Linked DNA regions of Azospirillum brasilense. The protein of the gene in region 1 interacts with the protein of each later gene in a pairwise test. Links are inferred from orthologs where the notes say so. Each region holds a gene or a part of one and is shown on either strand. Other genes may lie near its edges.

Evidence for each region.
Region 2: the proteins of dnaA (region 1) and D3869_RS00940 interact in binary tests that used the Escherichia coli proteins (3 or more experiments, as listed by UniProt). The link is inferred for Azospirillum brasilense from one-to-one orthologs.

The regions. Positions count from the first base shown.
Region 1 is NZ_CP032345.1:1,701,274-1,709,255, reverse strand. The notes cover bases 1,556-4,513. They hold dnaA (chromosomal replication initiator protein DnaA), read right to left. Parts: upstream 3,828-4,513; coding sequence 2,283-3,827; downstream 1,556-2,282. Other genes in these bases: rpsT (30S ribosomal protein S20), read right to left, coding at 4,462-4,513; D3869_RS08285 (GGDEF domain-containing response regulator), read right to left, coding at 1,556-2,133. In the rest of the region: D3869_RS08290 (extracellular solute-binding protein), read right to left, coding at 1-997; more of D3869_RS08285, read right to left, coding at 1,192-1,555; more of rpsT, read right to left, coding at 4,514-4,722; D3869_RS08270 (enoyl-CoA hydratase), read right to left, coding at 4,896-5,672; D3869_RS08265 (hypothetical protein), read right to left, coding at 5,751-6,197; mutM (bifunctional DNA-formamidopyrimidine glycosylase/DNA-(apurinic or apyrimidinic site) lyase), read right to left, coding at 6,212-7,054; D3869_RS08255 (tetratricopeptide repeat protein), read right to left, coding at 7,155-7,982. UniProt on the Escherichia coli protein: Plays an essential in the initiation and regulation of chromosomal replication. Binds in an ATP-dependent fashion to the origin of replication (oriC) to initiate formation of the DNA replication initiation complex once per cell cycle.
Region 2 is NZ_CP032345.1:182,414-190,328, reverse strand. Bases 1,939-4,829 are described here. They hold D3869_RS00940 (replicative DNA helicase), read right to left. Parts: upstream 4,205-4,829; coding sequence 2,672-4,204; downstream 1,939-2,671. Other genes in these bases: D3869_RS00935 (SAM-dependent methyltransferase), read right to left, coding at 4,387-4,829; alr (alanine racemase), read right to left, coding at 1,939-2,694. Also shown: D3869_RS00955 (ABC transporter ATP-binding protein), read right to left, coding at 1-756; D3869_RS00950 (MlaE family ABC transporter permease), read right to left, coding at 779-1,555; more of alr, read right to left, coding at 1,555-1,938; more of D3869_RS00935, read right to left, coding at 4,830-5,640; rplI (50S ribosomal protein L9), read right to left, coding at 5,888-6,454; D3869_RS00925 (DUF2232 domain-containing protein), read right to left, coding at 6,454-7,410; rpsR (30S ribosomal protein S18), read right to left, coding at 7,444-7,716; rpsF (30S ribosomal protein S6), read right to left, coding at 7,717-7,915. UniProt on the Escherichia coli protein: The main replicative DNA helicase, it participates in initiation and elongation during chromosome replication. Travels ahead of the DNA replisome, separating dsDNA into templates for DNA synthesis.

The DNA.
Region 1 (7,982 bases):
AGAGGGCGCCCGCCTGCGGCGTGTAGAACCAGTTGATCCAGGCGTAGGCCTGCTCCAGGTTCGCCGCCTTGGCCGGAATCGCGAAGCCCTCCATCCAGGCCAGCGCCCCTTCCTTCGGCGCCAGGAAGCGGATCGGCAGCCCCTCCTTGCGCAGGGCGACCGCGGACGAATCCCAGGTCTGGCCGATGACGCAACCGTTGGTGCGGAAGGCGCCCTGGGCCTCGTTCTCGTTCGACCAGAACTGGCCGATGGCCTTCTTGTTGGCGGCGGCGACCTGAAGGATCGCGTCGAAATTGGCGCGCGCCTTCGCCTCGTCCTTGAACTGCTCGCGGATCGGGTGGGGCAGCTTGCCCTGGCCTTCCAGCCACAGGCCGATGCCGATCAGGCCGGAATGGCCGCGCACCGTCACCTTGCCGGCGTGCTCCGGCTTCCACAGGTCGCCGTAGCTGGCGGTGCCGTAGGTCAGCGGCGCCTTGGCCTGATCATAGGCGATGGCCTCGGTCCCCCAGTCGGCGGGGGCGAAGAAGCGCTTGCCGCCGACCACGCCGCCCATGGCGGCGGAGCCCTCGACCGCCGACTTCAGGCAGCCGTCCCACGTGACCTTCGATTCGTCCAGCGGCTGGACCAGCTCGAACTCCACATAGTTCGGCACGCGGTCCACCGTGGGGTGGATGATGTCGAAGCCGGCGCCACCGGTGGCCTTGAGCTGGTTCAGCAGCTCGTCGTTGGTGCCGTATTCGGTCAGGCTGGCCTTGATGCCGGTCTTCTTCTCGAAGTCGGCCAGCATGTCCGGGCTGATGTAGCCGGCCCAGGAGAAGATCTTGACGCTGCCCGACGCGGCGCGGCCCTCGCGCAGGATGAAGGGGCCGACCGCGGCGACGCCCGCGGCGGCGGCGGTCCCCTGGAGCAGCAGGCGGCGGGTGAAGCCCTTGGCGGCGCGCTGCGTCTCGGCGCTGGAGCGCTGTTCCAGGCTGGTGGTTTCCGGAACCTTGGTCATGGCACCTGCTCTCCCCTTTTCTTATTGGCCCGAAATCATGCCGGCCATCCCGATCGCGGGGCCGGTCGCGGGGCCGGTCCAGCCGGACTCCGCCGCAGCGGCAACTGTGCCGCGATATCCGGGCGCCGTCCATGGCTCAAGCGGGCGTGGGCGCAAACTTCATCGGGCTGTAACGCCCCACGATCCTCCGGGCGCTACATCACGTAGAAGCGGGCCTTCACCACCACACCGTCGATGCCGCAGACCACGGTGCGGTTGCGTCCACTGTTCTTGGCGAAGTAGAGCGACTCGTCGGCCCGCTTGATCAGGTCGGCCACCGTCTCCGTCCCGTCCGCCGGGGAGATGCCGATGCTGACGGTGAAGGCGAACAGGGCGCCCTCGGCGGTCCGGGCGGTCAGCGCCTCCGTCGCCACGCGGATCTCCTCGGCCTTGGCGATGGCCGTCTCGACCTGCGGGGCCGGCAGGACCATGCAGAACTCCTCCCCGCCCATGCGGCCAAGGAAACCGCCGGGCGGCAGGCGGGCCGCGCAGGTCTGGGCGAACAGCTTCAGCGCGAGGTCGCCGTTGGAATGGCCGTAGGTGTCGTTGACGCGCTTGAAATGGTCGATGTCGAACAGCGCGACGGCGAAGGGCATGGCCTTGTCCGTTCCGTTTGCGCCTTGCAGAAGCCGGTGCTGCTGCTCCAGCCGCTCCATGAAGCGGCGGCGGTTCAGGACGCCGGTCAGGTAATCGGTGTTCAGCATCTCCGCCATCACCCGATGGGTGCGGGTGATGCGTTCGCCGGCGCGCACGCGGGCGCGCAGCATCGGCATGTCGATGGGCTTGGTCAGGAACTCGTCGGCGCCGGCGTCGAACGCCTCGATCCGGCGCTGGATGTCGTCGTCGGCGGTCATCAGGATGGAGAAGGTGCGATGCTGGTCGTCCTCCGCCCGGATCAGCCAGCACAGCTCCAGCCCGTCCATCCGCGGCATTTCCAGATCGGTGATCAGGATGTGGATGTCGTGAAGATGGTAGAGGTCCAGAGCCTCCCGCCCGTCGCGGGCCAGCAGAACCCGGTACCCGTACGCCTCCAGGTGGTCTTTCAGGATCTTCCGGACAACGGAGGAGTCGTCGGCGACGAGGACGTTCGTCTCCATGGTTGATCCGGGAATCATGGCAGCCACCCCTTGCAGGCACCAGCGGGGTGTTACAAGGGTTTTGTATAAAATGCCATCATTTTCGGTAGGGGCATTCCGCGCGCCGGCTCCCACCCACGGGGGCCATCCACGGGGGCCACCCGGCCCGCTCAGCTTTCCAGCATGCGGCGGAGAAGCTCGACGTCCTCGGCGAACGCGGGGTCGGTGGTGCGCAGCTCCTCCACCTTCTTCACCGCGTGCATCACGGTGGTGTGGTCGCGCCCGCCGAACTTGCGCCCGATCTCCGGCAGGGAGCGGGCAGTGAGCTGCTTGGCGAGGTACATGGCGACCTGCCGCGGGCGGGCCACGGCGCGGGCGCGGCGGGCCGAATGCATGTCGGCGACGCGGATGTTGAAATGCTCCGCCACCCGCTTCTGGATCTCGTCGATGGTGACGCGGCGGTCGTTGGCGCGCAGCAGATCATGCAGCACCTCCTGCGTCGATTCCAGAGAGATGGCCCGGCCGACCAGCTCGGCGTGCGCGACGATGCGGTTCAGCGCCCCTTCCAGCTCGCGCACGTTCGAGGTGATCTTGTGGGCGAGGAATTCCAGGACCTTCAGCGGAATGGCCGCGTTCAGCGCGTCCGCCTTGGCCTGAAGGATGCCCAGCCGCAGCTCGTAGGTGGTCGGGTGGATGTCGGCGACGAGGCCCCAGCCGAGGCGGGAGCGCAGCCGCTCCTCCATGCCTTCCAGGTCGGACGGGCTCTTGTCGGCGGAGATGATGACCTGACGGTTCTGGTCCACCAGCGCGTTGAAGGTGTGGAAGAACTCCTCCTGGGTGCTGTCCTTGCCGCTGATGAACTGCACGTCGTCGATCATCAGCACGTCCACCGAGCGGAACTGCTGCTTGAAGGCCATGGTGTCCTTGAAGCGCAGCGCCCGGATGAACTGGTACATGAACTTTTCCGCCGACAGGTAGATCACCTTGCGGTTCGGATCGTTCCGCCGGATCTGCCAGGCGATGGCGTGCATCAGGTGGGTCTTGCCCAGCCCGACCCCGCCATAGAGGAACAGCGGGTTGAAGGTGACCGAGGTGGCGTCGGCGACGCGCCGGGCGGCGGCGTGGGCCAGTTCGTTCGGCTTGCCCACCACGAAATTCTCGAAGGTGAAGCGGGGGTCCAGCGGCGCGGAGATGTCGGTCCGATCCTCCAGCACCGAGGCGACCGCCGTGGGCGACTCGTCCGACGCGAAGGAGGGCGGCCCCGCCGAATAGGAGGACCCGATGTAGGAGGTCGCGCCGTAGGAGGCGGCCCCATAGGACGCGGATTGGCCGAGCGCCGCGGCCCGCGGGGCGGGCGCCGGGGGAACCGGACCGTCGGCGGCGGGGCCGTCTCCCGGACCGGAGTCGTGCGGCGCCTCGCCCCCGCTCTCGTCCGGCATCAGCATGGACGGCGCGTTGGCCGAGGCGACCACGACATCGATCGACAGCACGTCCGGATTCTCGCCGGCCCACAGGTTGCGGATGCGGTCGGCGTAGTGGGTCAGCACCCAGTCGCGCATGAAGCGGGTGGGCACGACGATGCGCACCTCCCCGCCGCGGATTCCGGCGAAGGAAAGCGGCTGCAGCCAGCTGCGGTAGGCGATCTCGCCCACCTCGTCCTTGAGGCGGCCCCGGATGCGGGCCCACTGCTGATCCAACGACGCGCCGACCGACATGCTTCCCCTACCCCGCTCCTTTCCCCCCGGACGGCCCCGCGCCGCAGGGGGCACCGTCCCGCCCGACCGAACCCAGACCCCTTGACTCCAGACCCCTTAATCTAGGCCCCGCGCCGGCAAAACGTTCCTCTCCTGAAGACTCCAACGGTGGATGCCTCCCAACTGGGCGGCAATACTATCCCTTCGGCGAAGTTGGACTCCGCCTTTGCCACGTCGAGTTTTAAGAAAAGCATCGCTCCAGGAGCAACGGGTTGAGTCGAGCCTCTTGAGCGCCCCGCAGCCTTGCCCGCCGCCTTGAACGTCTCCGTCCTTCAGCGAATGGCGCGTGACATCAAAGACAACATCGGTGCGCCATTCCCAACGGATGGAAAGTCTAATCAGCCGTCCCCGCCCTGGCAATAGGACAGAAAGCGAACGGTCCGGACTGCGGCAAAAATCACGCAGCGCTCCCGAACCTCGCCCCAGCCTTCACGCAAGACCAGAACCGCCGGAGGCGAGTCGCCGTCCAACAGCCGTGATCCCCTGCCCCGCCGGAGTATTGCCGGAGGACTCGGAAGGAACGGAGACTGTACTTATCAAAAACGCAAAAAGCCGCGCCCAGACCTGGTGCGCGGCTTTATAACGCCGAGTAAACTCAGAGAGCCTTGATGCGGGCCGACAGGCGCGACAGCTTGCGCGACACGGTGTTCTTGTGGAGAACGCCCTTGGAGGCTCCACGCATCAGTTCCGGCTGCGCGGCCTTGAAAGCCTCAGCGGCTTCAGCCTTGTTGCCGGACGAGATCGCCGTCTCGACCTTCTTCACGAAGGTGCGGATGCGGCTGACGCGGTTACGGTTGATCTCCGTACGACGCGCGGTTTGACGAATGCGCTTTTCAGCAGACTTATGATTGGCCATGAAAACCCTACTCCGGACGACACGCCTGTCCCAGTGCGAGGGGGCCTTATACGCTCCAGCCGAATGGGAGTCAAGGCACCGTCCAACACTGTTTCTCGGCAAAGGAAAGATTACGAGATCTTGACGGATTTCTGGTCCTCCCCCGCTAGATACGGGGGAGGAGTCGGGGGATGTCAGCGATGCTTCCAATCCGGCTGACGCTTTTCGGCGAAGGCGGCCATGCCTTCCTTCTGGTCTTCGGTGGCGAAAGTGGAGTGGAAGATTCGGCGCTCGACCCGGATGCCCTCGGACATGGTCGTCTCGTAGGCGGCGTTGACGGCGTCCTTGGCCATCATGACGACCGGGCGCGAGAGCTTGGCGATCTTCTCGGCGACCCGCACCGCCTCGTCCACCAGGTCCACCGCCGGCACGACGCGGCTGACGAGGCCGGCGCGCTCGGCCTCGGCGGCGTCCATCAGACGGCCGGTCAGGCACATCTCCATCGCCTTCGACTTGCCGACGAAGCGGGTCAGGCGCTGCGTGCCGCCGGCGCCGGGGATGGTGCCGATGGTGATCTCCGGCTGGCCGAACTTGGCGGTGTCGGCGGCCAGGATGAAGTCGGCCATCATCGCCAGCTCGCAGCCGCCGCCCAGCGCGTAGCCGGCGACCGCGGCGATGGTCGGCTTGCGGCACTTGGCCAGCCGCTCCCACTTGGCGGTGATGAAGTTGGCCTTGTAGACGTCCATGTAGGAGAAGCCCTGCATCTCCTTGATGTCGGCGCCGGCGGCGAAGGCCTTCTCCGAACCCGTCACCACGATGGCGCCGACGGAGTCGTCGGCCTCCAGCGCGTCCAGCGCCTGGCCCAGCTCAGTCACCAGCAGGTCGGACAGCGCGTTCAGCGCCTTGGGCCGGTTCAGCGTGACGAGCCCGACCGGTCCGCGGGTTTCGACGAGAATGGTTTCGTACGGCATGATGCAGCAGGCTCCCGTGGTTTGCCCCCTCGCTCGGGGCGGAGGGCGTTCTGGTTTGCTTTTGGTCTCTTTGGAGGATCAGCGCGGAATCAGCGAGAAGCGGACGACCGTGGCCGCCGCCTTCCGGGCGGCGGCGGGGGCCGGCTCGACGAATTCCAGGCGCAGCTCCTCGCCCTCCCGCAGGAAGCTGGCGCTACCGCCCGCCCGTTGCGGGGCGCGGCTCCAGCCGAGCTGCGGCATGGTCTGGTTGTAGAAGGACAGGACCGCGTTGCGGTCCATGGCGCCCGCCATGACGGACTGCGCGATGCGTCCGGCGGGCTTGTCGAAGACCAGCGGCGCCTCCTCGGCGGGGGCGAGGCCCGGCATGACCGGCACGTCCCCCATGCCTTCGACGTAGCGGGCGGAGTCGGCAGCCCAGGCGGAGGACGTTGCGGGCAATGGAACCCCGGCCAGACCCGCAAGGGCGGGGCCGGCGAGGAGGAGGGCGGCGAGCGTCGCCCTCGCGGTGGCCGATGGAGCCGTCATGCCTTCCACCTATATCAACGCTGGCGTTGCGGACAATAGAAAGTCGAACGGCCCGCCTGGACGATGCGGCGGACGCCCCCGGTCTTCGCGACATCGCAGGTGCAGCCCGGGCAGGGCGCGCCCTCGCGGTCGTAGACCGAGAACTGGTGCTGGAAGTAGCCGAGTTCCCCCGACGCCTGCCGGTAATCGCGCAAGGACGATCCGCCCGCGGCGATGGCCCGCTCCAGAACCGCGCGGATCGCCGTGGCCAGCCGCTCCGCCTTGGCGCCGGTCACCGTGGCGGCGATGCGCGTCGGGCTGAGGCGGGCGAGGAACAGCGCCTCCGACACGTAGATGTTGCCGAGCCCGGCGACCACGCTCTGGTCCAGCAGCGCGGCCTTGATGCTGGTCATCCGCCCGGCCAGCCGCGCGGCCAGCACCGGTCCGGAGAAGGCGTTGCCCAGCGGCTCCGGCCCCAGCGCGCGCAGCAGAGGGTGCTCGGCGAGCGTCTCCGCCATGGCGAGGTCCATCAGGCCGAAGCGGCGGGCGTCGTTGAAGGTCACCACCGTCCCGGCGTCGGTCTCCAGCACGACGTGGTCGTGGGCGCCCCAGGCGGCGGGCCGTTCCGGCGTGATGATCATGCGGCCCGACATGCCGAGATGGGCGATCAGCACCGTCCCGTCGTCCAGATGGACCAGGATGTATTTGGCGCGGCGGCGCACCGACTCGACGCGGCGCCCGGTCAGCCGCTCGCAGAAGCCGGCGGGAAAGGGAACGCGCAGGTTGGCGCGGCGCTGGAGCACCTGGACCAGGGTCCGCCCCTCCAGATGCGGGGCGAGGCCGCGGCAGACGGTTTCGACTTCGGGAAGTTCGGGCATGATGGCAAGGAGGATGGTGGGAAGCGCCGGTTGACGCAAGGGGCAGCGGTGGACGCTCGATTGGGGAAAGGGTGTTCGCGGCATCGGCGGAATGACGCTCTCAGCCCTCCGAGCCCTCCACCAGCCCCCGCAAGGCGCGCGCCACCGCCTCGGCCGGGCCGGACCAGTCGCCGCTCCGGGTCTGGCGGAACAGCCGGGCGGTGGGGTACCAAGGCGAATCGTCCCGCCCCATCAGCCAGCGCCAGTCCGGCGCGTGGGACAGCAGCAGCCAGACCGGATGGCCCAGCGCCCCGGCCAGATGGGCGGTCGCGTTGTCGATGGTGACGACGAGGTCGGTGGCGGCGATCTGCGCGGCCAGCCCCTCCAGGTCGTCCTTGCGGTCCAGCCCGGAGGGCAGAAGGATGGCGATGCCCTCCGCCGCCAGCGCCGCCACCTCGTCCGCGCAGTCTCCATATTGCAACACCACCATGTCGGCGCCCGCGGCGTTCAGCGTGCGCGCCAGATCGGCCAGCGGCACGTTGCGCAGGCGCCCCCATTTCGGGTTGGTGGTGTGCCAGCTGATGCCGACCAGAGGGCGCCGGCCACGCCGCCGAACCGCCGGCACCCGCGCCGGATCGGCGCTCAGGATCGGACGGAGCCGGCGGAAATCCTCCTCGGCGCGCAGCAGAAGGCGCGGCAGGCTGCCCGACGGGATCTGCGCGGCGATGTCCGGAGCGAACAGGCGCGGGTCCGGCCGCGGGCCGCGCGGCACCACCTCCACCCCCGGCAGCGCGCGGGCGAACAGCGGCGCCAGCCGGGCGTCGCATTCCAACAGGCAGCCCGCCAAAGCACCTGTTGATGATTGCGCCTCTTTTGTTGACGATTGCGTCAACAAAGGGAGCAGCGTGGCGAACATCAACTCGTCGCCCACCCCCTGCTCCCCCCAGAC
Region 2 (7,915 bases), 1.5 Mb from region 1 along the record:
GCCCCGGCCATGGACGAACTGGTCCACATAGGGGTTGCCGGAATGGTCGATGTCGTTGGCGTGGCCAGTCCAGATGATCCGGCCCTGGTAGATCATCGCCACGCGATCGGCGATCTTGCGAGCCGAGGCCATGTCGTGGGTGATGGTCACGGCGGTGGCGCCGAGATCCTTCACGCACTTCACGATCAGCTCGTTGATCACGTCGGCCATGATCGGGTCGAGACCGGTCGTCGGCTCGTCGAAGAAGATGATCTCCGGCTCGTCGGCGATGGCGCGGGCGAGGCCGACGCGCTTCTGCATGCCGCCCGACAGCTCCGACGGGAACAGCTCGCCCACCTCCGGACCGAGGCCGACCGCGCCCATCTTGGCGATGGCGATGTCCTTGGCCTTGGCGCGCGGCATGTGCTCGCCCTGGATCAGGCCGAAGGCGACGTTCTCCCAGACCTTCAGGCTGTCGAACAGGGCGGCGCCCTGGAACAGCATGCCGAACTTGTGCAGCAGCTTCTCGCGCTCGCGCGGGCGCAGCTTCGTCGTCTCCTCGCCGTCGACGCGGATGGAGCCGCTGTCCGGCGACAGCAGGCCGAGGATGCATTTCAGCATGACCGACTTGCCGGTGCCCGACCCGCCGATGACCACCAGCGACTCGCCGCGCCCGACCTCCAGGTCGATGCCGTTCAGCACGACCTTGGGTCCGAACGCCTTGTGCACGTTCTTCAGCGCGATCTTCGGCGGATGAGCGGGGGGAACCTGCGACATGGACTCGCTCATTGCTCTGCGCTCACTTCGTCGAGAAGAAGATGCCGGTGATGAGGTAGTTCCACACCAGGATCAGGATGGAGGCCGACACCACCGCGTTGGTCGTCGCCGCACCCACACCCTGGGCGCCGCCGCGCGAATGGTAGCCGTGGTAGCAGCCCATCAGCGAGACCATGAACCCGAACACCGCCGCCTTGACGAGGCCGGAGATCACGTCGACCGGCTCCAGGAACTCCCAGGTCCGGCCGATGTAGGAGGCCGGGTTGAAGTCCAGCCGGTAGACGCCGACCAGGAAGCCGCCGAACACGCCGATGATGTCCGCCACCAGCACCAGCAGCGGCAGCATGGCCAGCCCGGCGATCAGGCGCGGCGCCACCAGATACTTGAAGGGGTTGGTCGACAGGGTCGACAGCGCGTCGATCTGCTCGGTCACGCGCATGGTGCCGATCTCGGCGGCCATGGCGGCGCCGATGCGCCCGGCGACCATCAAGCCGCCCAGCACCGGCCCCAGTTCCCGCGTCACCGACAGGGCGACCACCGTGGCGATGGCGCCCTCCGCCTGGAAACGGGAAAAGCCGGAATAGCTCTGCAGCGCCAGCACCATGCCGGTGAACAGCGCGGTCAGCCCGACCACCGGCAGCGAGTAATAGCCGATGTCGATCATCTGGCGCAGGATCTGCCGCGGGTAGAACGGCGGGCGCACGCAGTGCGACAGGGCGGCGCCGGTGAACATGGCGAGCTTTCCGGTGGCTTCCAGAAAGATCAGGAAGGCCCGTCCGGTGGCGGCAAGGAAACCCATCAAGCGACCTCAGGCGGCGGCGGGTCGCGGTAGACCCTGTGGTAACGCGCGCCCAGCGAGGTCAGGATCTCGTAACCGATGGTGCCGCCCTCGCTCGCCACGGTGTCCACCGGGCGGTTCGGGCCGATCAGCTCCACCAGCCCGCCGGGCGTCACCGCCTCGTCGGGAAGGTGGCTGACATCCACCGTCACCAGATCCATCGAAACACGCCCAACCACCGGAGCGGCCACGCCATTGACGAAGACATGGCCGCGCCCGCTGAGCGAACGCAGATATCCGTCGGCATAACCCACTGCGATGGTTGCGATTTTTCCTCTCGCCGCAACGCGGTGCGTGGCACCGTAGCCAACGGTCATAGGGCTGTCAACGTTGCGCACCTGAAGCAGCCGGGCGTCGAGCCGGATCGTGTCCCGCATCGGGTTCGCCGCGGCGGGCGTCGGATTGACGCCGTAGAGCGCGCAGCCGGGCCGCACAAGGTCGAAATGAAAGGCCGTTCCGTGGAAGATCCCGGAGGAATTGGCGAAACTCGCCTCGGCCGCGGGCAGGCGCCCGATCGCCGAACGGAAACGCCCGAGCTGCTGGCTGTTCATCACCGAGTCTTCGTCGGCGCAGGCGAGGTGGGTCATCCAGACCCGGACGTCCACCCCCTCCAGCCGGGAGAGGTCGCCGACCAGCGTGTCCAGCTCGTCCGGACCGAGCCCGAGTCGGTTCATGCCGGTGTCAATGTGGACGACGGCGGGCAGGGCCGTTCCCTGCGCCCGGGCGTGGGCCTGCCACGCCGCGATGTCGCCCAGATGGTTCAGCACCGGCAGGATGCGCCGGGCCGTGAAGTCCGGCGCGGTGCCGGCGGGCAGGCCGCCCAGCGACAGCACGCGGGCCTCCGCCGGCGCCACGGCGCGCACGGCCAGCGCCTCCTCGAACTGGGCGACCACGAAGGTCCGGCAGCCGGCGGCGGCGAGCGCCGGAACGACGCGCTCCACCCCCAGGCCATAGGCGTTCGCCTTGACCACGGCGGCGCATTCCGCCGGGGCCACCCGGTCGCGGAGCTGCGTCCAGTTGGCGACCACGGCGCCGAGGTCGATGGTCAGGACGGCGCCGGAGCGGGCCAGCGGATCACTACTCAGTGGGGCCGAAGTCATGGGTCGTGTCGAGGTCGCCGAATTTCGTGAACTGTCCGTCGAAGAACATGCGGACGCTGCCGATCGGGCCGTGGCGCTGTTTGGCGATGATCGCCTCCGCGGTGTTGTGCACCTCGGCGTAGCGCTTCTGCCAGTTGGCGTAGCGGTCGTTGTACTTGTCCTCCGTCTCCTCCGGCCGGCGGGCCGGCTCGGCGCGCTCAAGATAGTACTGTTCGCGGTAAACGAACATCACCACGTCGGCGTCCTGCTCGATGGAGCCCGATTCGCGCAGGTCGGCGAGCTGCGGCCGTTTGTCCTCGCGCATTTCCACCGCGCGGCTGAGCTGGGACAGGGCCAGCACCGGCACCTCCAGCTCCTTGGCGATGGCCTTCAGGCCGCGCGTGATCTCCGAGATTTCCTGCACGCGGTTCTCGTTGCCCTTGGTCGAGCCGCCGCGCAGCAGCTGGAGATAGTCGACCACCACCATGCCCAGCCCGTGCGTGCGCTTCAGCCGGCGGCAGCGGGTGCGCACCGCGGCGATGGTCAGGGCCGGCGTGTCGTCCACGAAGAAGGGGACGCGGCTGAGCTCCTGGCTGGCCGCGACGAACTTCGGGAAGTCGCTGTCCTTGATCTCGCCGCGGCGGATCTTGTCGCCCGACACCTCGGCCTCGCCGGCCAGGATACGGGTGGCGAGCTGTTCCGCCGACATTTCCAGCGAGAAGAAGCCGACCGGCGCGCCCTCGCCGCCGTTGGTGCGCATGTGCGCCTTGGCGGCGTTGAAGGCGATGTTGGTGGCCAGCGCCGTCTTGCCCATGGAGGGGCGCCCGGCCAGGATGATGAGGTCCGACGGGTGCAGGCCGCCCAGCTTGCGGTCCATGTCGCGCAGGCCGGTGGTCACGCCGGTGACGTGGCTGGACCGGCGGAAGGCCGTCTCCGCGGTGGCGATGGCTGCCTTCAGCGACTCGGAGAAGGCGATGAAGCCGCCGCGCACGTCGCCGGTCGAGGCGAGGTCGAAGAGCTGCTTCTCCGCCGTCTCGATCTGGTCCATGGCGTCGATGTCGAGGTCGTGCTGATACGCCTCGTTCACCATGTCCGTGCCGACCTCGATCAGCTGCCGGCGCAGGAACAGGTCATGGATCGTCTTGCCGTAATCGCCGGCGTTGACCACCGTCACCACGTTGGCGGCGAGCTGCGCCAGATAGCCGGCGCCACCGTCCGGGGCCAGTTCGACGTCGTTGTCGAAATAGGCCTTCAGCGTCACCGGGTTGGCGATCTGGCCGCGCTCCACCATCTTGGCGATGGCCGAGAAGATGCGCTGGTGCGCCGGGTCGTAGAAATGCTCGGCGCGCAGGAACTCGCCGACCTTCTCATACGCCTTGTTGTTCACCAGGATGGCGCCGAGGAGCGCCTGTTCAGCCTCCTCGTTGTGCGGCGGCGTGCGGTATTCCGCCGTCGGCTTCGCGGCACCGGCACGGGACAGCCCGCCGTCGAGGGGGCGCGGCTCGAAAAGCTGGGTGGTCTTGTCATCCATGACGGCACTTTAGCAAAGGGCGGGGCGCAAAGCTGTGCGATCGGGGTAAATCTACCCACATTCCTGTGAGTAACTTTTGCCCACAGCCGGTTAAAGCTGGGGGTAAGTCGGAAACAGGGCATTGTATCAATGTCTTCATGACTCGCCAAAGCTGTGGGTCGATGCGGCGCGGGCACCTCTGGTCACACGTTGTTCGCGCCGACGTTCCGCCCCGTCCGCAAGGGCGGCGGCACGGCCTCGGCCAAGGCCGTTTCGGTGCGCTGCATGTAGTCGCGGACGAGCGGAACGGCGCCCAGCGAGCGCGCCAGCTGCATCTGGAAAACCATGTGCCCCTGGTAGCGGAAGCTGATTTCGGCCCCCGCCAGATAGAATTCCCACATCCTGCAGAAGCGCTCGTCGTACATTGCGCGGGCCTCCTCCCGCCGGGCCGCGAAGCGCTCCCGCCAGTGGCGCAGCGTCTCGGCGTAATGGAGGCGCAGGATCTCGATGTCGGTGTTCCACAGCCCGGCCTTCTCCACCGCCGGGATCACCTCCGACAGGGCGGGCGAATAGCCGCCGGGAAAGATGTACTTGCGGAACCAAGGGTTGGTGGAACCCGGCCCGTCCGACCGGCCGATGGAGTGAAGCAACGCCACCCCGTCCTCGGCCAGCAGGTCGCGCAGTTTGGCGAAGAAGGCCGGGTAATGGGGCGCGCCGACATGCTCGAACATGCCGACCGAGACGATGCGGTCGAAGCGCCCTTCCATTTGCCGGTAGTCGCGCAGTTCGAAGCGGACCTGACCGGCCAGCCCGGCATGGGCCGCCCGCTCCCGCGCCACCGCGAGCTGTTCGCGGGACAGGGTGATTCCGGTGACCTGGGCGCCGGTCATGCGGGCGAGATAGAGCGCCATGCCGCCCCAGCCGCAGCCGATGTCCAGGACGCGCATGCCCGGCTGAAGCAGCAGCTTCGCCGCGATGTGCCGCTTCTTGGCGTCCTGGGCCTCGTCCAGCCCGGTGTCCGGGGTGGGGAAGTAGGCGCAGGAATATTGCAGGTCGCGGTCGAGGAACAGCTCGAAGAAGGACCGTGACAGGTCGTAGTGATGGGCCACGTTGCGCCGCGACCGCCGCAAGGGATTGCTCTGCTGGATGAGCCGCAGCGCGGGGGAGAGGGCTTCCCTCAGGTTGCCCAGAACGCCCTGGACATTGTCCGTCCCCGCGCTCAGCAGCGCCAGGAAATCATAGACGGAGCCGCCTTCAATGGTCAGGCGGCCGTCCATGTAGGCCTCCCCGAATCGCAGCCGCGGATTCATCACGAGGTCGCGGTGCAGCGCCTTGTCGTGCAGACGCAGGGTGAGGGACGGGATGCCGACCCCCACCCGGTGCCTCCGCCCATCGGCGCCGACGATGTCCAGGGCGCCGGCGGTCAGGGCCGGGCTGAGCAGGCCGGCAAGCAGCATCGCGCATCTCCCCATCCGTCGAACACGACTCGGTCTGGACGTTCGCCGCGAGCGAATCACCAGGAACGAGAGTCGGAGTTCGGAGCGGGGAGAGGCAACCCGCCGGACGAGGCAGGGGGCGGGGCGTCCGGCGCATCCGGATGGGGGAGGGCGGATGACTGGGGGCGCCAAAAGCGGAAAAGCCGCCTCGCCCCTTTCGGGGGCGGGCGGCTTCCGGACGAGCGGACTGGTCTCGTTGAGCGGGCGGTCAGCCCTCCTCGGAAACCTCGGCCTCGGCGGCCTCGGGGGCCTCCTCGATCTCGTCCTCGTCGTCGCGCAGGTCGGCCGCGGTGACCATGCCACCACGGGACAGCTGCAGCTCGGCCTCTTCCTGCGAGCGGGCGACGTTCACCGTGACGGAGACGCTCACCTCGGGGTGCAGGACGACGCGCAGCTTGAACAGGCCCAGCGTCTTGATCGGGGTCTCGATCGACACCTGCTTGCGGTCGACCTTGTAGCCGGCGGCGTCAAGGGCGTCCGCGACGTCGCGCGGCGTCACCGAACCGTACAGCACGCCGGTCTCGCCGGCCTGACGGATCACGACGACCGTCACGTCGTTCATCTTGGCGGCAACCTGCTCGGCGTCCTTGCGGCGCTCCAGGTTGACGGCCTCCAGGTGGGCCTTCTGCTTCTCGAAGAACGCCATGTTCGCCTTGGTGGCGCGCATGGCCTTCTTCTGCGGCAGCAGATAGTTGCGGGCGAAGCCGGGACGCACCTTCACGACCTGGCCCATCTGGCCGAGCTTCTCGACCCGCTCCAGCAGAATAACTTCCATCACTCGTCCTCCTGATCGGGGCCGGCGGGCCGGAGACGGCGACGCAGCCCAATCCATTGCTCGATCATGCCAAGACCGACCATCAGCACGATCGGCCAACCGAAAAGAAACAGGAACATGTAGAACCCGATGAGGATCGGCAGCTTGGCCGACCGGCTTCGGGCGAACACATGCACCACCGAAAGCCCGGCAAAGGCGAATGGCAAGGCCAGGATCAGCGCGGCGTTGACCGCGAGGAACCCGACCGGGTCCGACGCCAGCGAGGCCGTCACCATGGCCAGCAGGAACGCGGTGGCGAGCCACCGGGGCAGTTCCAGGTCGTCCAGCCGCATGGCGGGGCGCTTGTTGCGGCCGAACCGCATCAGCACGCCCTGCGCCAGGGCTCCGTTGACGATCGTCATGACGAGCCATGAGATCACCGCGAAGCCCGGCAACACCTCGGCCATCCAGATGTCCTGCGGGTCCGGGGCCTGATGGCCCTGCGCGGAGAACATCTGGTCCGCCATGCGGCCCAGCGTTTCCCGCACCGCGCCCTCCAGCCCGCCGGGCTGATCGAGCGTCAGAACCGCGGCGCCCAGAAGGCCCGCCAGTCCCATTCCGGTCAGCGCCATCAGGAGCCGGCCCGGAGGATACCATTCCACACCCCCGTCGGGAGCCGCCCGCGCCAGCAGCGCCTGCCGCACCACCAGGATGACCGGGACAGCCGCGGTCACCAGATAGGCGAGAGACACCAGGACGCTGGACGACACCGCCAGGACCGCCACCGTCCCCGCCGCACCGGCGAGTAGGGAGGCGGTGGAGCCGAGCCACAGTCCCGCGAGGAACAGCGGCAGCGGCGCCAGATAGCCCAGGATCAGCGCCCCGAACCCGCCGAACAGGACGGCGAGATAGAAGAAAGCGCTGACCACGCCGACACCGATGGCAGCCGCCAGAGGGGCGGCCAGGGGCGAGGCCATGGGATTACCTTTGCCTGTTGTCCGTTTTGATCCTTACTTCACCACGTAGGGAAGCAGGGCCAGGAAACGGGCGCGCTTGATGGCGCGGGCGAGTTCGCGCTGCTTCTTCGCGGAAACCGCGGTGATGCGGCTCGGCACGATCTTGCCACGCTCGGAGATGAAGCGGGACAGGAGCTTGACGTCCTTGTAGTCGATCGCCGGGGCGTTCGCGCCCGAGAACGGGCAGGTCTTGCGGCGGCGGAAGAACGGACGGCGGGGACCGCCACCGGTGCGGGCCGGAGCGCCCGAGGTCTGCTTGTCGGACATTTAGGCGTTCTCCCCTTCGGCAACGGTGGGCTCCTGGCGGCGCGGCGGGCGCGGGCCACGATCCTCGAAGCGGCGCGGGCCGCGGTCGCCGCGATCGCCGCGGTCACCACGCTCGCCGCGGCTCTGCATCATCACCGACGGGTTGGCGTCCAGCGCATCGACGCGGACGGTCATGAAGCGCAGCACGTCCTCGTTGATG